Regions from separate parts of the Anaeromassilibacillus sp. Marseille-P3371 genome, predicted to be linked through region 2. Evidence: riboswitches for the same ligand, from Rfam matches in the RefSeq annotation. Region 2 holds a riboswitch; each other region holds the start of a gene.
The links. Region 2 has a riboswitch for FMN ahead of B9Y59_RS09020 (ECF transporter S component). Riboswitches for the same ligand answer to the same signal wherever they lie in the genome.

Region 1 (7,454 bases), 130 kb from region 2:
GTGGCTGCTCCAAGTGCCTATCACCCGAAGCTCTTCGCCAGCGCTCACCCAAGGGATCGTCCCTACCACGGTGACCAGCTCCTGCCCATTGTTGAGTTCCAAGACCGTATATCCATTTTTTTCGTTCCGAAAGACAACCCGCTCCACAGAGCCGGTCATCTCCAGAAGAGTTTCTTCGTACATTTCGGTTCCTCCCGCATGTCGGGTTTTGTCGATTCTTAATAGATACCTGCTTCCCCTGCGATCGACTTCCCGCCGGGCTCCTGGACGGGTTTTCCCATCCCGGCCCCGGGAAGCTACGCTTTTAGTATAGACGATTTTGTATGTATTTGCAAACTATTGTTCCAGGATTTCTGCCAGTTCCTCCGGTTTACAGATGTGAACATCCAAATTTTCACTGCTGATGATCCGGCAAACTTTTCGCGTCTCTTCATCCATCCCACGATCGACACACAGCACCCATTTTTCTTGCGTACTGTCCAGCCAACGCAGATGCTCCAATGCATTTTTCAGTGCAAGTTCTGCCTCTTCATCGTGGCCACTGAAGGAAATCACCCAGTACAGCGTTCCACGGTTGCGGGTTCGCAGAAAACGGAAGGACAACAGACGGAAGATTTCGGTCAATCCTACAATCGCCAGCAGGATCAGGATGGTCTTTAGAAACATGCCCCACATAAAAATCACCTCATCACAGTTTATGTGATAAGGTGATTTCCGCTCATATTTTTTCTAAAATCGTACCATTAAGCGCGCAGTACCGCCTTGAGCGCTTCCACCTGATCCCGCTGCTCCCATGGCAAATTCAGTTCCTCTCGTCCCATATGACCATAATTGGAAATCTGACGATAGATCGGACGGCAGAGGTCAAAATTCTGAATGATGGCGGCTGGCCGCAGGTCAAATACCTTGCGCACCGCATTTTCCAACTCTTCACTGGTATACGCAGACGTCCCAAAGGTATCCACTGCGATGGAAACAGGCCGCGCTACACCGATCGCATAAGCAAGCTGGACTTCGCATTTCTTCGCCAAACCTGCAGCAACGATGTTTTTCGCAACGTAGCGAGCAGCATAAGCGCCAGAACGATCCACTTTGGTCGGGTCTTTGCCGGAAAACGCACCGCCGCCATGGCGTCCATACCCGCCATAGGAATCCACGATGATCTTCCGCCCTGTCAAGCCGGTATCTCCCGCAGGGCCTCCTACGACAAAACGCCCCGTCGGATTGACATAAAACTTTGTACGCTCATCCAGCCACCTTTCCGGGATCGCAGCCTTAATGACGTGTTCCACTACATCAGCGCGAATCTGTTCCAAAGTAACATCCGGACTATGCTGGGTGGAAACTACGACGGTATCCACACGCACCGGAACGCCATCCTGATATTCCACAGTAACTTGTGATTTTCCGTCAGGACGCAGGTAAGCGAGCTCACGGCTTTTACGCACTTCGCTCAATTTTTTAGAAACCTTATGCGCCAAGGAAATCGCCAAAGGCATTAGCTCGGGGGTCTCGTCGCAGGCAAATCCGAACATCATTCCCTGATCTCCGGCGCCAATGCTATCCAAGGCGTCGGTTGCACCGTTTTGCGCTTCGTAGGACTTATTTACGCCCATTGCAATGTCGGGCGACTGCATATCAATCGATGTAATGACACCACAGGTGTTCCCATCAAATCCATATTTATTGTTGCTGTAGCCGACATCGATGGCCACATTCCGGGCGATGGATGCGATGTCCACATAGCACTCCGTAGAGATTTCTCCCATGATATGCAGCATTCCGGTGGTCGCTGTCACCTCGCAAGCTACATGTGCATGGGGGTCCTGCTCCAAAATTGCATCCAATACAGCGTCAGAAATCTGGTCGCAGAGCTTATCGGGATGTCCCTCTGTCACCGATTCGGATGTAAAAAAGTATTTTGCCATGTCTTATAAATCCTCCTGTTTGAAAATTACCATTCTTGTCCATATCCTTGGAAGCAGCCGCCTCCTACTTCAAGATTTCAGGTCATAGAAAAACCGCTCGGAAAACCGAGCGGTCTATAAAGCAACCTCATCTTTCGGCTTACCCGCAGGAATTAGCACCTTGCTGCATAGCAGGTTGCCGGACATCACAGGGCCTGTTCCCTCCGTCACTCTTGATAAGGACATATTCTGTTAACAGATATATTATAGCACGAGTTGCTTTCCCTGTAAAGGGACAAAATAAGAAAAATTCTTACAAATTTCTGTTAGGGCTGCCCAACGAGTTCCTTATGACGGCGAATAAAAGGTTGTAGCGCTTTAAAGACTACCGCAGTAATCACACAGTTGGCAGACGCCTTAATGAGATTAAAGGGTATGATGACCGGAAGGATCATATCCACAACCGCCTGCATGGGAACCCCCTGAAAATAACTGGTGAGTACAAGATTCAACGGAATCATCAGAGCGGTCATGGCCAACGTTCCAAGGACCATTCCGACGACCGTTTCACGGAATTTGTTGTGCCAACGGCTGAATTGTCCCACCAGGACCACCAGCGCACCGGATGCGACAACATGCATCACAAGGCCAATCCATCCGTCGCCTCCCAATAGAAACGCTTGAATCAGAGAAACAACCACTAGGATCACCAAACCGGGAAGGGTACCAAATAGCAAAGTCCCCAGCAAAATCGGCACGTCCGCCATATCGTATTTCATAAACGGAGCAGCAGGAATAATCGGAAACTGTGTGATGGTCACAAGAACGATTGCAATTGCAGCGAGCATTCCCATCTGCGCCATGCGGACTACGTTGTCTTTGGTGTTTGTTTTCATAGAAACCTCTCCTTTTTGTCCGGCTGTCTACGAAAAAAGCCCCGCAGCAAATGCCACGGGGCCCCAATACGCATGATGCGCGGTTCTTCTTCCATCCGGACTATACCGTCGGCTTTGGGATCACACCAAAATCAGCTTTCGCTCGCGGGCTTGTCGGCTAAACGCCGCATTACCGCCGGTGGGGAATTGCACCCCGCCCCGAAGACAGCTCTTAAATTTGTTAATAGTATAACACTCTCCCCAACGCCTGTCAATCCACAGAAACATATTTTTCCGGAATGTTCTGCGCGACCATCTGCTCTATGTACGAGAGGCTAAAAATGGAATCATATTGCCGAACCCCGTGTTGTTCTGCCAACGCAGCGGAATACTGCGAAAGGGGATAAATCGTTATATCCCGGAAATTCGCCCCATAATGGGTAACTATGGGGACAAAATCGACATCGGATACCGCCGTTTCTCCACTTTCCAGATTCTTTTCCACGGTTACTTTGAGCATCCCACCCACCATGCTCAAGGCGCGGTCCTGCGCGGACACAAAATTTCCCAGGGCATAAGCCACTGGACATTGCGCTCCGTCCGACGCACGTTTCAGCATCACGACGGGTTGTAACGTATGGGCGTGGTTACCGATCACCACATCGGCCCCCCAGTCCACCAGGTTTTGCGCGAGTTCCTCCTGTTTCTTCGTTGGAACATGTGTATACTCTTCCCCCCAATGTGCAGACACCACTACAATGTCCGCCATAGAATCCGCCTTTTGCACAAGATGCTCCAGTTCTTCCGTCTCGCTGGTCAAAAGGACATGGTAAGGGGAGTCCTTTGGTAGATATAGGCCATTTGTCATCTCTGTTACGCCGATATGCGCAGTTGTAATCCCATTGCGCTCTACAATCCGGATGTTTTCCAAATCTTTATCGCTTCGGTATGCTCCAATCACAGCCACTTTCTTGGTGTCCCAATAATCCAGCGTAGCGCGCAGACCCTCTTCTCCTTGATCCAAGATATGATTATTCGCATGATTGACGACATCGAAGCCAACCCGTACCAATTCATCCCCCAACTGCGTCGGCGAATTGAAGCGAGGATACCCGGAGAGCGGTCGAACAGCTCCTGCTAAAGGTGTTTCCTGATTGATAATGGCGATGTCTGCCTGCTCGATATACGGTGCTACCCGCGCATATACTGGGGAAAAATCGTATCCGGTTCCACCTGTGCGACGGCTAGCTTGCTTATAAATGCCATCGTGAATTAGGTTGTCACCCACTCCCAGGATGGTGATGGAGGCTATCTCTGGCTCTGACGAGGGTGCACTGTCCGAGGGCTTGTCCAAGGAAGGCGAGGGCTGTGCCCCCCACTCCGGCACGGATGGTTTCTCTTTCGCTTCCCCTTGCGAGGAACCCATCTGCGGAACCGGTTCCATATGTTCCATCCGTCCTGCCGCAGGCATGAGAAGCAACATCGCGGTGCACAACATCACAGCGAAACCAGCGGTCGATATGCGCAGGATGACTGTCTCTAAACGCACAGGTTTTACGCGAGGCCTTTTTTGGTAATGTCTTGCCTTCCTCATATCCGTTCCTCCATCCACATAACTCTTCCACTTCTATTGTAAAGCAGGGCTCCTTTTGCCCCATAGGTCTTTATACAAAGATTATACAACAAAAAGCCGTATGGAGCTATGAAAACCGTAGGACGGATTCTGACAGAAAAGGCCGCTGTAGAACAATAACCACAGCGGCTTTAGCAATCTTCCATATATTCCGGCAAAGTCCCAAAAAGATTACTCCGGATAAACCAGCTTTCGCTCATCCCAGCCTTCTATGATGGTCAAGAATTCTTGTGCTTCCTTCTTCGCACCTTCCAGATCATGTTCCAAATAGTTCCCACATTCCTTGGCAGTCGCTCCTGGAACCTCTCCATCATATTGGGCAATCTGCTGGAAAATCGAACGAACCAGGCGTACCGCGTCCGCCTCTTCCATGTCGCGGAGCAAAAAATAGCATCCGGTCCGGCAGCCCATTGGCCCAAAATAGATGACATGATCTTTCCATTCTGAATTGCGGGCAAAGGTTGCAAACAGATGCTCCAATGTGTGTAGCGCTCCGTTCTCGATATAGGGCGGTGTGTTTGGCCGGCGCATCCGGATGTCATATGTCTTGACATCGCCGTCGATACGGGAAAGATAGATCCCTGGAACCAACCGATCGTGGTCGATACAGAAACTTGCAATTCTGTCCATTTCATTTCCTCCATAACTCTGCAAAATAATAACACAAATTCTTTTTATCCATCCTCAAAGGAACGATTTACAAACATATCCTATAGCGTTTCCCCAGAAAAAAAGCTCTTAATTTGCTCCAAAGCTTCTACAATGGAACGTTCATAAACATCCAAAAAACTCTCATTGTTCTGTCTTCCATTCTCTGGTGAACGCCATGTCTGTAATAGAGTGTTCGCATAATCGAAGTCATCCCCCTCTCCCACGCCACGAATATGACAGGATAGAGTATGCTTTCCGCCGTGCTTCTTCTCCCACCGTTCCACCAACGGCTTTTTCAAGCTGGTGTGGTCATTGAGCCACCCCATAGCAGTCCGGGCATCCTTCACTGCCTGTTCTACCAATGGCAGCGCATGCGAGACCCCAAACCGTACATGTAATAAAAACGCATAGAGAGAAACGATCTCAGCCTGCACCTTTTGATTTTTGGGAAGGGTCCTTTTTAAGGAGAACTCAATCGGAAGAGCCCCCGCTTCATAGCGCAGAAGGACAACATCCAACGCCGACTCCATCTCATGATGGGCAATTTGTGCATCCTGATCGGGCTGTATCTTTAAAAGTTCTCGCGCCTGTGCCTCTATAAACGGATGGCAAATTCGATCTGCCGCGTAATGGCAGAGGAATCCTGCAATACAGCTCCACACACATTCCGACGGATGCGCTTCACCGTATTCATGCAGGATAGAAACTGTTCGCGAAACCGACTCTTGATGCAACCGTTCACCAAAGGAAGAGAGGCTTTCCCCTTTCTGCCAAGGAAGCGCCCGATGGTAAAAAAGAAGATCCGGTCCCTGAGCCCCCCATAAAAATGCGTCGCGTTCCAACTCCGTATGGTTCGGTTTCCAAAGCTCCAACACGCGCAAGGCGTGATAATAATGGGTAATTGCGGCAGGCATATCATCCCTCGCTTTCTAAAAGTTCATTTCCAGCAAAAAATGAGAGGCCCCTGTTGGGTTGCCTCTCATTTTATCACACTTAAAATTCATTTTAAAGGACCTTGGACAAAAAGTCCTGTAGACGCGGATTTTTGGGATGATCGAAAAACTCGTCCGGTTTGGCCTCTTCCAAAACAAGCCCCTCGTCCATAAAGAGGACGCGCGTGGCAACCTCGCGTGCAAAGTTCATCTCATGGGTAACAACTACCATGGTCATCCCCTCGTGAGCCAGCTCTTTCATCACCTGGAGCACCTCTCCGACCATTTCCGGGTCCAGGGCGCTGGTCGGCTCATCAAAGAGCATAACATCCGGCTCCATAGCCAACGCACGTACAATCGCAATGCGCTGCTGCTGGCCGCCGGAAAGCTGGGAGGGATAGGCATTTGCCTTATCCTGTAAACCAATGCGCTTTAGCAACTGCATGGCCTTATCTTCCGCCTCTTTCTCGGACTTCAGCTTCAATGTTACAGGCGCAAGGGTAATGTTCTTCAAAACCGACAGATGGGGAAACAGATTAAAATGCTGAAACACCATGCCCATTTTCCGGCGAAGCTGATCTACGTCGCAACCAGGCGCATTGATCTGTGTTCCTTCAAACCAGACTTCCCCGCCTGTCGGCATCTCCAACAGATTCAAACAACGGAGAAAGGTACTTTTTCCGGAACCGGACGGTCCGACAACAACCACCTTTTCTCCCTTCTGGATCTCTTGGTTGATCCCCTTGAGCACCTGAAGGTCGCCCCTTTGGGTGTGGAACGTCTTTTCCAAATTCTTAACGCTTATCACTCTGGTGCAACCTCCTTTCGAGCTTGGACAGACACATGGTCAACAAAATTACCAACACCAGATAGATTGCCGCCACTAAGAACAAGGGCATGAACGCATCGTATGTAATGCTGCGGATAATGTCGCCGCCCTTGGTCAAATCCTGAATGCCGACATAACCTGCGATAGAAGTCTCCTTCAAAAGGGCAATAAACTCGTTGAAAACCGCTGGCGCAACATTTTTAAATGCCTGGGGCAGAACAATCTTGCTCATGGTTGTCCGGCTGTTTAAGCCGAGCGAACGTCCTGCCTCGATCTGGCCGCGGTCCACAGACTGAATACCGCTGCGGATTACTTCCGCGACATAAGCGCCGGAGTTGATACCGAACGCCAACATCGCCACCAAAAGGGTTTCGCCGCTGGCAAAAATAAAATACACCATAATCATCAACTGAACCAACACAGGGGTTCCGCGGATGACCGTCAGATACAAGCCGCAGATTTTATTGAGAATCCGCAACTTTTTGGGGTTATTCTGATGTGTGATGCGCACTAAGGCGACCAATGTCCCCAGGATAATACCGATGATAACCGCCACTAGGGTAATCACCACTGTATTGGCAAATCCCTGCACGATGTACATATACCGGTCTTTTAAAATAAAATCGT
Region 2 (7,454 bases):
TGAGGTACAGCGATCACTGCGGGAAATGGCAGACGAGGGCTGCCAGGCGGCGGTGATCGAGGCTTCCTCCATTGGGTTGCGCGACCATCGTGTTTCAGGTTTTACATTTGCGATTGGATTGTTTACCAATTTTTCTCCGGATCATATCGGAGGAAATGAGCACAAATCGTTGGAAGAGTATCGTGCATGCAAGGCTCTCCTGTTTCGGCAGTGCGAATTGGGAATTGTAAACATGGACGATGAAAATTGGCAGGCAATCACGGAGGGACATACCTGCCAGTTAGAGACCTATGGGTTCCATGAAGAAGCACAATTGCGCGCAAAAGAGGAACGTTTGCTCTCCCGACCGGGGTATCTGGGCGTGCATTTTGAATTGGAGGGGCCTTATTCGTTTGGCGTAGACGTTGATATTCCCGGACATTTTAGTGTCTACAATGCCTTGGCGGCCATTGCGGTTTGCCGCCACTTTGGCGTGACCGAGGAAAATATCCGGCGCGGTTTGAATGCAGTGAGGGTCAAGGGACGTGTGGAGCCGGTAAAAGTGCCGGGGAACTATACGCTGTTGATCGACTATGCGCACAATGCAGTCAGCATGGAGAATATTTTGGAGACGCTGCGAGAATACCACCCGAACCGTTTAATTTGCCTGTTTGGCGCTGGTGGTAACCGGGCGCGTTCCCGGCGTTATGAGATGGGGGAAGTCAGTGGAAGGTTGGCGGATCTTTCCGTTGTGACGGCCGACAATTCCCGCTTTGAAGATGTGATGGATATTATCGCAGACATCGAGGTGGGATTGCATCGAACAAACGGTAAATATATTGTCATCCCAGATCGGAAGCAGGCCATTCAATATTGTATGGATCATGCGCAGGAAGGAGATATCATTGTCCTGGCTGGCAAAGGGCATGAGGATTACCAGGAGATCAAGGGCGTGAAGTACCATCTAGACGAACGCGAGGTTGTCGCGGATATTTTAAAAGAAGAGGGGTTAGCTTAAAAGCCAACAGTCTCTCAAATATGGAACAGAAAAGGAGGCAGAGAAATATGAAGATGACAGTAGGGGAGATTCGAAGGGCCTGTGGAGGAAAGCTCCTGTGCGGAGACCCAGAGGCAGTGGTCACTTCTGTGAGTACAGACAGCCGGAAAATCGAGCCGGGTGCACTATTCGTTCCCATCAAGGGGGAACGGACAGATGCGCATGCGTACATCACTGCTACCTTTGCTGCAGGCGCAGTGGCAACGTTGACAGAAGAACATACGGAGATGAAGGATTCCAATGCGTGGATTCGTGTGCCGAGCACCCTTTCCGCTTTGCAGTTGATTGCTACAGCACATCGCGCGCGATTTTCGATTCCCGTGGTGGGGGTGACAGGAAGCGTCGGTAAGACGACAACCAAGGAAATGATCGCGTTGGCACTTTCCGCGGAGAAGAATGTCATGCGGACCGAGGGGAATCACAACAGTCAAGTAGGATTGCCATTGACGATTTTCCGACTTGGACCCGAACACGAAGCAGCCGTGGTGGAAATGGGAATGAGCGACTTTGGCGAGATGAGCCGTTTGGCGGAAATTGCCGCACCTGATTATGCGGTTATCACCAACATCGGAATCTCTCATATTCAACAGCTGAAAACACAACAGAATATTTTGGGAGAAAAGCTGCATATCATCGATCGTTTTCGGGAGGACTCCATCCTATTTTTGAATGGCGATGATCCATTGTTGGCAAATCTCCGCGGAAAGCTTCGGGTGAGGACACAATATTTTGGTATGCAGCCGTGGTGCGATTATCGGGCTGAGAAAATCGCATTTCATCCGAACGGAATTCATTTCGTTTTCCGCGCAAAAGGAATTGAACAGGAGGTAGAACTCCCTGTTCTGGGACTTCACAATGTAACAAATGCATTAGCCAGCCTCGCGGTTTCCCATTCACTTGGAGTTGATCTTGGGAAAGCTGCAAAAGCACTCCAGGAATACCAGCCTTTGGCTATGAGGCAACAATTGCACCGCCATAATGGGATTACTGTGGTCGATGATTCCTACAATGCCAGCCCGGATGCAATTAAAAGCAGCTTGGATATGTTGGAATCCCTTCGAGAGCAGGATGGACGCTGTTTAGCGGTTTTGGCGGATATGCTGGAACTGGGGGAGTTGGAACACCGTGCGCATTTCGAAGTGGGAGCATACGCTGCCAAAACCGGTTTGGATGTCCTTGTGACCGTTGGAGAGCGTGCAGCGGCGATCGCAGAGGGAGCGCGTTCCGTCAGGCCGGAGATTCCTTGCCATGTGTGTCATGCCAATGAGGAGGCCGCTGAGGTGCTAAAGAGCATTCTCCGCAGGGGGGATATTGTGTTGGTAAAGGGGTCCCGCGGCATGCATACGGATGAAATTGTCAAAAAAATTCTCGGGTACATCGGTTAAGTCCTTTTGCGAGAGGGAACATAAAAATTACAAACTTGTTATAATTTAAAAAAACCGTGCGCAAACAGCTGGGGTTTTTCTCTGTTTGCGCACGGTTTTTGTGCGATTATTTTGATTTTATAAGCTTCACTGGTTACAATTTGTAATTTTTTTCGTAAAAAGGGTTGCTATGTAATGCTATGTGTGCTATACTGTAACCAATTTGTTACAGATTGTAATTTGTATGTAAAGATTGTTACATATTTGAATAAAAAGGACAAGCTGTTTCCACGGGAGACAGTAAAAAATTGGAGGGGTTTCCATTGAATCGGAAATTTTTGCTTTTCTTTACCCTGCTGTTTGCAGCTTTGACCATTACAGTGTCTTTTGGTCATAGCGTTGCAGCAAAAGCTGCGGAGGAAAAGACCGGTGTAGGGTTGGCAGATCATGTGCTGCTGGCGTACAAGAATGGTTGGAAGTACCGCAGTGGCTGCTACGGACAGTTTGTGGGGAATAAACGAGCAAGTGATTGTTCCGGTTTGATCAAATCCTATCTTTGGTGGCAGGGAGAGGGAAAGAATCCGAATCCAGGTTCCATGTCAGTCGCAGGAAGCTCCGGTGCTATGTTGCAGAGTGCAGAAGTTTCTGGAAACATTGACTATAACGACCCATCGTCCCTTCCACGAATTCATGGTTTGATTCTCTATCAGCCAGGCCATGTGGGCGTTTATGTTGGCAACAACATGGCGATTGACAATCGGAGTTCTGGCGAGGATATGAAGTACGAAGAAGTATTTGGACGAAAGAATATCAAGTGGACGAAATGGTTTAAATTGCCCCAGATTACATATCCGACGACTGGTTGGGCTACATATGACGGGGACAAGTACTATTACGAAGACGGTCAGTATGTTATCAATACCATTCGAATTATTGATGGCGTTTCCTATACATTTGGCGCGGATGGTAAGATTGTGGAACAAAAGCCATATACTGCTTGAATGTAAAAGGACATCATTCCCCTGCAAGGAGAGATTTTCTCTTTGCAGGGGATTCTATTTGTATAACGGGGTAAGAGGAAGTAGTTAATAACCATTTTACCAGAATTGTTTTTGGTGGTTCGGTTTTATTCTGTGAAAGACCTACCGAAATCTGGTAGAAATTTTGTTCTCTTATGCATTGGGAATCGTCAAACGATTGAATGAGAATCGGGCCCTATCGGTTGCAGCAGGGAAAAGATTCCTAGTTTTTTGATTCTTTAAAAGTGTCAGAAGCAAAGAAAGACAGTAAAAGAACGGTATTTTTGACTACCAATGTCGAATCGTACACATAAAGAAAAGATCCAATGTTGAAAAGAAACGGTGCCGTGCAATGAAAAGAAAAGCACAGCACCGTTGCATAAAACCTAAGCCAATACGATCCCCAAATTTTAATACCTATAAAATTAGAATTCGCAAGGCTTGGCGCGTTTAAGGACAAGGAACATGTTTGCTCATATGAAATACATGGTGTGGGATAATCTTTTTAGAATTCGTGGTAACGGTATCCATATCCGACAATTGTTTTTATAAAGTCGTGCCCTTTTGCATATGGTTCGAGACGTTTCCTAATTTGAAACACCGTGTTTTCTACAGCATGGCAGCGATAATTGCCCGGTTCATGCCAAACAGATTCATAAATCTGGGCTTTTGTAAATGCGGCTTTCGGATGGGAATACAGGAGATATAAGACATCGAATTCCTTTACAGATAAATAAATGCTCTGGTTGTCGATGATTACATCATGAGTTTTGGCATCCATAGTAAACGAAATAGCATCTTGCTGAATTTCCCAGAAACTCTGTGCGAAAAGACAATCCTGTTTGATTTGTTCAGATAACCTTGAAAAATCATCGAACTTTTGTATGCCGCGAAGACGCTGGTATAATTGCACATCTATCTTTTGGCCGTATAGATCCCCATCGAAATTTAAGATGTGTGTTTCGATGGAAATATCCGTTTGGTTGTCCACCGTGGGGCGTTTCCCAATATGAGTAATCCCGTAGTATCGTTTGGCGTTCCATAGAATTTGTGCTATATATACCCCGGATTCTGGCAAGTTACATCTATTTTCCAGTTTTAAATTTGCAGTAGGGGCTCCTATCCATTTCCCAATTCCTCGTCCGTGAATGACCGTGCCTGATATGGTACAAATAGGTTTAGGCTCCCTTTTTCGTTGTTCTTCCATCCTTATATCACCCCGTTCATGGATAGGATAAACAGAATACAAGTGATGATGACCACAACAGCCAACAGGATTAGGCCGGTAGGTTTGCCCTGACTTTGCTTTTCCGACATGGAGATATACCCACCTTTTCGCAAGGCAGTGATGACCGGCTTATACAGTAAAAATGTAATTCCAGCATTGAGTCCGGATTTTAACAAATTGAAAGGGAGAAACGCCGGAATTAATAATTCGACGACGGCTTCCCTAGGGTACCCCATATAAAGAGGAGTGACCAGATAATTCCAAACCATCATCACTGTAACCATGGTTACACATCCCGCTGCTAACCCAAGGACCGCACCGGACAACGTATGCTTTTTCTTATAGATTGCCGCGGCAGTACAAGCAAAAGCGCATGAAGATAAAACATTCATGACACACCCCAGGAGGCCTGTGTCGCTGACTGTAATCATCTCCATAAGAGAAACAATTATGGTAACGATACAAGAGGTCAATGGTCCCCAAATTAAGCCTCCCAGTGCGATGATGGCGTCTTTAGGATCATACTTGAGAAACAATACGACTGGTACACGCCCAACGGCCATGACCACGTAGGAAATCGCGCATAGCATTGCAATTGTTGTAATTCTTTTTGTTTTGCTTTCCATCTGTTGTTCCCTCCGCAAAAAAATTAGCACCGAAAAGAGATGCCTTTCAGGTGCTAATAAGCGCAGCAAACCGCAAAACGTCACAACGTGTTGCTACAGCTGATGGAATCTTCTTTCATCCAGACTATACTGTTGGTTTTGGAATCACACCAAATCATGCGTTTTACGCTCGCGGACTTTACCGCCAATCGGGAATTTCACCCTGCCCCGAAGACATTTTCGATTCAGTTGTCTAGATTAGCATACTACGAAACACCTTGTTTGACAATGACCAAAGTGAATTTCGGAAACATTTCGGAAATCTGAAGCTTTTGTAGTTGTAGATTGTCAACAGATCGGTCCCATATTTGTTGTAGACAAAAAGGGATGCAGTTTTGTTTTATAGACATACGAAATATTTTGTTTTGAATTTCATGGAGAAACTGACGGTCTGAGAGCTGCATCGGCAAGCCACTCTGTATAGTCTTTTTGAAAACAGTACATCTGTATTATAAAAATTTCAATAAAATTTGAAAAAAAGTGAAAGTTATTGTCCACTTTGGGGTTTTCCTGTCGTTGTTAATAGATGTATCAATATTAAAGGAGGAATTCCCCATGTTTAAGAAATTCGCAGCTGTCCTTTGTGCATTTTGTATGATGTTTGGCGTAGGCGCCAACGCAATGGCCGCAACAGAAGTTCCGGCAAATCAGGTTAGTGCGATTGAGATTCAGCCGCGCTATACTTATGCGGACCGTGTAGAGGCATTTTTGTCCATCAGCGGCAAAACCGCCTATGTAGATGCAGAAGCACAGGGAAAATCCAATGTGTCCAAGATTAAGCTGACAGTTACTCTTCAGAAGAAGAGCGGCAGCAGCTGGTCCACTGTAAAGACTTGGACCGACACCGAATCCAGCGATTATATCTATATCTCGGAGGAAAAATCGGTTTCTTCGGGAACCTATCGCGTGAAGGTAACTGCAGTCTTCAACGGATCTGAGACGGTGACTACTTATAGCGAGACAGAGACGGTTTAATAACGCGTTCTTTTGTCGCTACAGTTTGGACCCAATCATCCAATTACAATTTCCGCGCAATTGATGGATGGATTTTGTCTTTCTGGCCGCTGTTCGGTAAGAATTGGCGGCCGGAAAGCGGGTTTTACTTTTCGACGGAAGCAATTCCGTATCATTTGCCTACATGAGTTTTTTACCAATACAACCAACGATGGGACCGTCCTTCCCCGGACGGTCCTTGGTTGTCTCTAGAGGGTCAAAAAAGTGCCGCTGCAACTTTAAAAGTTGCAGCGGCACGAATCATTTTTGGGTGAAAGCTTGTTAGTTGCCAATCATATAGTTCAGGAACATGGATTCGTCTTCCGGGTTTTCCACTTTCAACTCAGCCGAAACCTTAGAGCTTTTTGCGCCATCCAGAAGAGCGCGTACACCGTATAGCTGGCACAGCTTACTCTTAAGATTGAGGGTATTGCCATCCTCTGTTACCAGATAGACATTTCCCTGTGCTTTATCAAGAAGATCAAGAAGTTTCTGAATATCGATGTCATATAATTTCATAATTATTCCCTCCAATTAATTTTTTAGGATTTAGGTATATTATACCATGTAAACTACTGAAATACAATGTAAATGATAGACAAGAATCCTTAGGACTCCTCTGCTATTATTTCGATGTCCAGCCGCTTACTCTGGCGCACCGGGACATCCAATAGCGAAGAAACATCTCCTGGTCCTCCTTGTCTTCTACGATAATCTCTGGAGAAACCTTGTTGTCATTTGAGTCTTCGAGCAGCATCTTAATACCATAAAGCTGTGCCAGCTTGCTGTTCAACCCAAAGGAAACACCCTCTTCCGTAACCAAATAAATGTTCCCTTTTGCATGTTCAAGCAGGTTCACAAATTCACCCACGCTAATGTCGTATAGTTTCATGTTTCCCTCCTTGTAGTTTACATAAAGGATTATATCATACATGTTGCATAATTGCAAGCCTAATTCTTTGTGCAATATTTAAAATCCTGTAAAAAATTGGTAAAGGAATTGTGTAGTATGAAGAGATATGCTCACAAAAGAGCTCTTTCGATCCATTTGCATAAAATATGCGTAAGCGTTCAAACGTGCCACTTTTTTGTGTATTTGCTGTAGGAAAATGAAAAGGAAAAGGAGGGAAGGATGCACTTCTTGTCCGT
Region 3 (7,454 bases), 1.1 Mb from region 2:
TGGAACGAAGTATCAAATACCACAACCTCCGGAAGCTCTTCGCCAAATACCTTTTGGCAGGCAAGAATCCCTTCCAGCTCTGGGCCATTGTGCAGCGGGGCCAATGGGATCAAGCTGCGAATTCCCTCGATGACCTCATTGTTGACCAGAACAGACTTCCGGAAAATTGATCCGCCCTGTGCTACACGGTGGCCAATTGCACTGACCTCGTCCAGATTCTTAATCACGCCCACCTTTGCATCGGTCAATGCTTGTGTGACATACATGAATGCATCCGTGTGGTCCTTCATCGGGACCTGAACCCGTTTTCCACGGCCATCGGACGTTTTATGAATAAAGATGCTGCCGTCCATACCGATTCTTTCGCAATTGCCTTTGGCCAGCATCCGCTCGCTGTCCATGTCGATCAGCTGATACTTCAACGAGGAACTACCAGCATTGATAACCAAAACTTTCATTGGAAACCTCTCCTCCTGTTTTGCAGTGCACTGTCCCTCAGGATATATCGGGGATTTCGTCCGATACAGCCACACTGCTCTTTTCATCCGATATTGTCGTTTGGATAAAACAGAGAAAAATCTCTTTGGAACCAAATTTATTTTAAAAACATCAGACAATATGGTATTATTATAATAGTACAAGAATCGAACAAATTCAAGGAGTTTTCCAAGGAAATGCAGATTGCCGGAATTATTTGTGAATACAACCCGTTCCATTTGGGACATCTTGCCCTAGTAAAGGAAACCCGCAGGCAGGGCGCCACGCATATTGTCGCCGTTATGAGTGGGAACTACGTGCAACGCGGTGAGCCCGCCCTCCTCGATAAACATATGCGTGCAAAGCAAGCGCTTCTTTGCGGTGTGGATCTCGTTGTGGAGCTTCCCCTTCCCTGGGCGATGGCCCCCGCAGAAAAATTTGCACAGGGCGGCGTTTTTTTATTGGATTGCCTTGGGGCAGATGTCATCAGCTTCGGAAGTGAATGTGGGGATGCCGCTCGCTTGCTCTCTTTAGCGGACATCTTGCTCTCCCCTACATTTCCACCACTCCTGCATGATGAACTCGCCGCCGGTTGTACATTTGCCCGTGCACGGGAACGCGCCGTGGAGCGATTGGCTGGTCCAGATACCGCCCAGATTCTACAAAGCCCGAACAACACGCTGGGAGTAGAATATTGCAAGGCCATCCGCACCCTATCCTCGTCCCTGCGCGTCTTTACCATGAAGCGGATCGGCGCTGCACATGACTCTTTTGATAAGAATGTACAAGCAGCCAGTGCCAGCCTGATCCGTTCCCTTACCGCACAAAATGGGGCCTTTGCTGCCCACATGCCAACAGCGGCAGCGATGATTTTGCAAACTGAATTGGAAGCCGGACACGCTCCTGCATCCTTAACGCGGATGGAACGCGCCATTCTGGCAAAACTAAGAACCATGGAGCCATCTGCATTCGCTTCTTTACCGGATGTCAGCGAAGGATTGGAAAACCGTTTGTACGCCGCTGTTCGAACAGCAGATTCACTTGAGACGCTCTATCAATCCGTCAAAACCAAGCGCTACCCTTTGGCAAGAATCCGCCGGCTGGTTCTCTCGGCTTTCCTGGGGATCAATCGTCCCCATGCCGCAGGCCTTCCCCCGTATGTACGCATATTGGGAATGAATACGCGGGGAGCAGAAATTTTGCATGTATCAAAAATGACCACAAAACGCCCTATCATCGCCAATTCATCGGATATTTTATCTCTTGACAATGATGCGCGAAATGTGATTGAATTAGAGAGCCAATCAACGGACGTATATTCCCTTTTTCTTCCAATCCCCCAGCCCTGTGGGCGAGATTGGACGGCAGGAATATGCAAGATACGGGACAATATGCAGCTTCCTTTCCAGCATGATTCCGTCTCTTTTGCGGGGCCTCCGCAAGAATAAATTTTCATTTAAAGGACGTGTCATTCTTTTGGAGCTCAAGGAAATTGATTTTGAAAATTATGGAAAGTGTGTACAGCTCTCCAACGGCGTCATTGATGTTGTTGTGACCATCGATTGTGGTCCACGTATTGTACGCTTTGGGTTTGTTGGAGGCGAAAATGTTCTGTACAACGACTTGGAGCGCAAGTATAAAATGCAGAACGCATTCATGGACGACTATTATTCCGAAGGGGCGGCGTGTTATTTCTATGGTGGACACCGATTATGGCTCGCCCCTGAGAAGATGCCGGAATCCTATTTTCCAGATAACGATCCGGTCATTTATGCATTGCTTCCGGACGGCGTGACCTTTTCCTCGGCAAAACAGAAACAAAATGAAGTTCAAACCCGTTTGGAAATCGTTATGGGGGAAAACTCCTCTGATGTGATGCTGGTACACAGTGTCAAGAATTTTTCTAAGGATCGACAGATGCTCTCCCTTTGGCCCATCACGATGGTTCGTGGGGGCGGTTTGGAAATTATTCCACAAAACCGCGTTAATGAGGAGGATGAACTCCCACCGAACCGTGTTTTAACGTTTTGGCCCTACACCGATCCGCGGGATAAACGTCTTTACATTGGAAACCGGTATATTACGATTCAGCACGATTCGTCGAACGAAAAGCCTCTTAAACTTGGTACCAATAATGCGCTCGGATGGGCCGCCTATGTAGATCGCACGTATACCCTCATCAAACGCTTTGTGCAGTCCGACGCTGCTTATCCGGATTACGGTAGTTCTTATGAGACGTATTGCAATGGGGATTATCTTTCCATGGAAACCATGAGTCCACTTTACCAGATTGAAGCGGGCGGGGCGTTGCGCCATGTGGAGAACCTTTCTTTGTTCCATACTTATAGTGATGTCTCCCCTACCGATGAAGATGGGATTACCCATTATATAGAAAATCTAAAATAATACGATTCTGTTGCAAAATAAAACAAGCGCCGGCAAGCAAATCATCCGCCCGGATAAGGATGTATTGTAGTTCTAGAGCGGCCCCAGGATGTTACGGCATCCTGGGGCCGTTTTGTTATGCCTGGCCGATGAAATTAAAGTAAATATCGACCTGCTGGGTATAGTGCTTTTTCTTGTACCGTCCGGAACGCTCGTGTATCTCAATTCTCTGGATAAACTCCCGCACCAGTTCCAGCGTTAGTTCCGCAATATCTGTGTACTTGTCCACCAGCTTGCGGAAGCGGTCGGCGTTCTGAAGCGTGTCCTGCCAGTTTGCAATCTCGTCTTTGAGCGTTTCTGTCTTTGCCTCCAGCTCCGCCTTTTCCAGTTTATAGCCTTTTACCAGTGTTTGAAACTGCCCGTCGGAGAGATGTCCCAAAACCAGCTCCTCGAAGGAACGGCGGAACAGCGTTTCCAGGTCTTTCAGCCGCCGTCCTCCCTTGTCCAGTTCCCGCTGCTTGGCCGCAAGCTCCTTTTTCACTCTGCTCTGGTGGCTGCTGGTAAGCCGCTGGAACAGCTCGTCCCAATGTTCCCTCGCCTCGGCAGACACCCGCCGAATCTCACTCAGCACGATCTGCCGCAAGGCCGCTGTTTTGATGGTGTGGGGCGTGCAGTCCTCCTTATAGCAGTGGTACTTGCCGCAGACGAAGGTGTACTGGCTCTCGTCCCAGCTCCCGCACCGGCAAAGGTAGTACCGTGAGCCGCAGTCCGTGCAGTAAACCAGCCCGGAGAGCATATCCTGCTGTCTCATCTTGATGGGCCCCCGTTTGCCCTGCCGTACCCGCTGGACGATCTCCCAAGTGTCCAGGTCGATCAATGGCTCATGGGTGCCCCCAAAGCGGAGTATCTTGTCCGGCGGGTTCAAAAGGCTCTTTTTGTTCTTGAAGGATGGAGTATAGGTCCGGCAGTTGATGGTATTGCCGATATATTCCTCATGCTCCAGAATGCCGGCCACCGTGCTGTCGGACCGGGTGTAGGGCTTGTCCAGATTCAGAGCAGAGTGGCGGCCCCCTTTGGTGCGGTATGCGTAGGCGGTAGGGGTAAGGATCTTCTCCCGCGTAAGGATTCTGGCGAAACAGTAGGTTCTCTGCGGCTCAATCATGCCCCTTTCTCCCGAAAACGCTGTAAGACGTTTTTTCGGGCAATCTTCAAAAATCACACCTGTAAAATCCGTTGAAAACACTGCTTTCAAGCGGCTATTCCTGCCTTACCCCGGAAAGCTCCTCTTTTTGGGTAAGCCCCTGTGGGGCCGGTACTGACGGCCTGCCCCGCGCCATAAGGGGAGCCTTCTTTCCGTCCGGCAAATGAAAAAGCCATACACGATCCGAAACTATCTGTTCGGGCCGTGTATGGCTTCCTGTTTTTGATCTTCCGCCGAACTGCTTTGAGATGTAGGCAGAACCGTGCCGTTCGAGGTATTGTTCTTCTCCCTGTCTTACAAAGAGAGTAGCGCAGGTGAAGGGATTTGTCAAGAGCACTTGCTGAAATTTCCTTTATGCGTGATGACATGAAGGCTTATGATAAAGCGCAGGATCGATTGGTTAGATCCAACTATAGGCGATGAAATATGTCCAGAAAATATTTTTTCTGCTCAACCATTTTGCGCCTTATAGCCCTCGCCCCAGATCCACATGGCGTCCAGGATTGGTTTCAGGCTTTTTCCCAAGTCGGTCAGGCTGTACTCCACCCGTGGCGGGACCTCTGCGTATACATGGCGATTGACAAGGCCCTTTTCTTCCATATCCCGAAGCTGGGCGGTCAGAACCTTCTGCGATACGCTGCCAATGGATTTCTTTAACTCTCCAAACCGCTTTGTTCCAGGCATGAGGTCACGCAGAATTAGGACTTTCCACTTGTCTCCGATCAGCATAAGCGTTGTTTCTACCGGGCAGGCGGGCAACTCTTTTGTTTGCTGCATGGTATCACTTCCTTTCAATAGTTTCTTTTTAGTAACTACAGCACAATAAAGTGCTTACTTTACAATAGATACTTACAGATTTATTATAATATTGCAAGACAAAAATTGCAATCCCCAAAACCTACATTCAAAATCAGGAGGTATTCATCATGAACGAAGTCGTAAAGTTTTTGCAGGAAAATCCCGTACAGTATCTGGCTACTGTAGGCCGTGACGGCAAGGCCAAGTGCCGCCCCTTCATGTTTGCCGGTGAACTGGACGGCAAGCTGTGGTTCTGCACCAACAACCAGAAGGAAGTCTACAAAGATATGCAGGCCAACCCCAATATCGAAGTTTCCGTTTCCAGCCCGGCCTATGCGTGGATTCGTCTGAACGGCAAGGCTGTGTTTGAGAACAACATGGCTGCCAAGGCTATGTGCATCCAGAACCCCATCGTCAAGGGGCAGTACGGCGAGGCTACCAATCCTATCTTTGAGGTGTTCTACCTGAAGGATGTTCATGCAGTAATCGCCGACTTCTCCGGCAACCCGCCCAAGGAATACGACCTGTAAACAGAACTCAAATATCTTCGGGGCAAGGTGAAATTCCTGACCGGCAGTAACAGTCTGCGAACTGCAAGGGCAGCCGAAACGGTGCAATTCCGTTACCGACAGTAAAAGTCTGGACGAGAGAGGATATGACAAGAACAGCCCCGCAAGTGTCAGACTTCGCGGGGCTTGTTCTTAATCTAAATCATATCTCAATAGGAGAATTATGGAGAAAACAATTACTGTCCGAAGGAAATCATCCATCCAGAACGTGCGTATGCTCACAATGACCGCCGTACTTTCTGCCATCGCCTTTGTGCTCGCTTTTTTTGAATTTCCTGTTCCGCTGTCTCCAACCTTTGCGCGTATGGATTTGTCGGATTTGCCCGCACTGATCGGAGCTTTTGCATACGGTCCTGTATCGGGCATATTGATTGAATTTGTCAAAAACGCCTTGCAGCTGCTCACTTCCTCTACTGGTGGAATCGGTGAACTTGCGAATTTTATCATGGGAAGCAGTTTTGTGGTAACTGCCGGGCTTATCTATAAATTTCACAAAACAAAGAAAACGGCGATGCTTGCCTGCTTGATTGCCAGCATCATTATGGGAGTTGGAGCGGCCATTGTCAACTACTTTATTCTGCTTCCCGTATTTGAAGTATTTATGCCGCTCGACCAACTGATTGCTTCTTTTGGCGAGTTTATCCCATTCATCAAGACCAAATTGGATGTTGTACTGTTCAATGCATTCCCATTTAATTTGCTGAAAGGAATTGGGATCAGCATTGTCACCATGCCGCTTTACAAACGGCTTACCCCTACCTTAAAGGGCAGGCAGAAATAGGAGGTTCCTTATGCAGACAAAAGATTATTTGCAATACATCGTGGAGAAAATCCACTCCACCGTTTTTGCCACGACGGACAGCGAGGGACGACCAGTCACCTGCGCCATTGACATCATGGACTACGATGAAAACGGCCTTTACTTCCTGACTGCAAAGGGGAAGAATTTTTATAACCGTTTGAAATCCAATGAAAATATCGCATTTACCGCCATGAAGGGCGAAGATACCCTTTCCTGTGTGGCCGTGTCGGTGCAGGGTAAGGCAAAGGAAACCGGGCCGGACAGCCTGCCCGCCCTGTTCCGAAAAAATCCGTACATGGAAAAAATCTATCCCGATGTGCGCTCTCGCAGCGCCCTTACGGTTTTCAGAATTTACGAAGGGACGGGAGAATGGTTTGACCTTTCCAAACAGCCGATTGAACGCGCCAGTTTTTCCTTCGGTGGTGCGCAGACAGAGAAAACCGGCTACTTTGTGACAGACAAGTGTATTGGCTGTAAGCTGTGCTATTCCAAGTGCCCGCAGAAGTGCATTGATATTTCGGCAAAGCCCGCCATCATCCGGCAGGAACACTGTTTGCATTGCGGGAACTGCTATGAGATCTGCCCCGCAAGGGCGATTGAGCGGAGGTAAGACGGATGACACAGGACGAAAGATTGGATTATCTGCTCCGCTATCTGCTGGCGGAACGCAAAGAATATACAGAGATTCATGTGCCGGATACTCTCTCGGAAAAGCGGCGGCTTCTGCGCAGCCTGATGAATGCGCGCCCGCCTATCCCGGCAAGTGAGGATTTTCTGAATGTACAAGACGCTTACCTGCGGGAGCGTCTTGCCGAAAAGGGTGTTACAAAGCTGGCCGGTCTGGCGCCGGTACAACCTGGACTTTATCTCTGGCAGGGTGATATTACTACCCTTGCCGCTGATGCTATTGTGAATGCGGCAAATAGCCGGCTGCTGGGCTGCTTCGTCCCCTGTCACGGCTGCATCGACAACGCCATTCACACCTATGCGGGGGTACAGCTTCGTCTGGAATGTGCCCGTGTCATGGCGGGGCAGAAGAAAGAAGAACCCGCCGGCAGGGCAAAAATCACGAAAGCGTATAGCCTGCCATGCCGCTATGTACTGCACACCGTTGGCCCAATCATCTATGGAGTCGTAACAAAAAATGACCGGGAACTATTGGCAAGCTGCTACCGCACCTGTTTGGATCTGGCGGCGGAAAAAGGCCTACATAGCGTAGCCT

Region 1: linked by a shared signal. The riboswitch ahead of B9Y59_RS08350 (ECF transporter S component) and the one ahead of B9Y59_RS09020 (ECF transporter S component) in region 2 are both predicted to bind FMN.
Region 3: linked by a shared signal. The riboswitch ahead of B9Y59_RS03705 (ECF transporter S component) and the one ahead of B9Y59_RS09020 (ECF transporter S component) in region 2 are both predicted to bind FMN.

Annotation. Positions count from the first base shown of each region.
Region 1 is NZ_LT835157.1:2,046,771-2,054,224, forward strand. It holds gene recD2 (SF1B family DNA helicase RecD2) at 1-183, opposite strand, end outside; gene B9Y59_RS08340 (hypothetical protein) at 337-675, opposite strand; gene metK (methionine adenosyltransferase) at 744-1,928, opposite strand; SAM riboswitch class I at 2,053-2,150, opposite strand; gene B9Y59_RS08350 (ECF transporter S component) at 2,234-2,803, opposite strand; FMN riboswitch at 2,883-3,013, opposite strand; gene B9Y59_RS08355 (CapA family protein) at 3,054-4,376, opposite strand; gene B9Y59_RS08360 (S-ribosylhomocysteine lyase) at 4,587-5,045, opposite strand; gene B9Y59_RS08365 (zinc dependent phospholipase C family protein) at 5,126-5,980, opposite strand; gene B9Y59_RS08370 (amino acid ABC transporter ATP-binding protein) at 6,072-6,806, opposite strand; gene B9Y59_RS08375 (amino acid ABC transporter permease) at 6,793-7,454, opposite strand, start outside.
Region 2 is NZ_LT835157.1:2,176,953-2,184,406, reverse strand. It holds gene B9Y59_RS09040 (UDP-N-acetylmuramoyl-L-alanyl-D-glutamate--2,6-diaminopimelate ligase) at 1-997, shown strand, start outside; gene B9Y59_RS09035 (UDP-N-acetylmuramoyl-tripeptide--D-alanyl-D-alanine ligase) at 1,045-2,421, shown strand; gene B9Y59_RS09030 (C40 family peptidase) at 2,724-3,401, shown strand; gene B9Y59_RS09025 (riboflavin kinase) at 3,925-4,626, opposite strand; gene B9Y59_RS09020 (ECF transporter S component) at 4,629-5,273, opposite strand; FMN riboswitch at 5,377-5,492, opposite strand; gene B9Y59_RS09015 (hypothetical protein) at 5,868-6,287, shown strand; gene B9Y59_RS09010 (hypothetical protein) at 6,588-6,824, opposite strand; gene B9Y59_RS09005 (hypothetical protein) at 6,931-7,197, opposite strand.
Region 3 is NZ_LT835157.1:1,114,392-1,121,845, reverse strand. It holds gene B9Y59_RS03740 (acetate/propionate family kinase) at 1-458, opposite strand, end outside; gene B9Y59_RS03735 (tRNA(Met) cytidine acetate ligase) at 675-1,925, shown strand; gene B9Y59_RS03730 (hypothetical protein) at 1,954-2,883, shown strand; gene B9Y59_RS03725 (DUF4368 domain-containing protein) at 2,999-4,024, opposite strand; gene B9Y59_RS03715 (winged helix-turn-helix transcriptional regulator) at 4,514-4,840, opposite strand; gene B9Y59_RS03710 (pyridoxamine 5'-phosphate oxidase family protein) at 4,990-5,391, shown strand; FMN riboswitch at 5,401-5,520, shown strand; gene B9Y59_RS03705 (ECF transporter S component) at 5,594-6,211, shown strand; gene B9Y59_RS03700 (4Fe-4S binding protein) at 6,222-6,842, shown strand; partial or broken gene B9Y59_RS03695 (protein-ADP-ribose hydrolase) at 6,848-7,454, shown strand, end outside.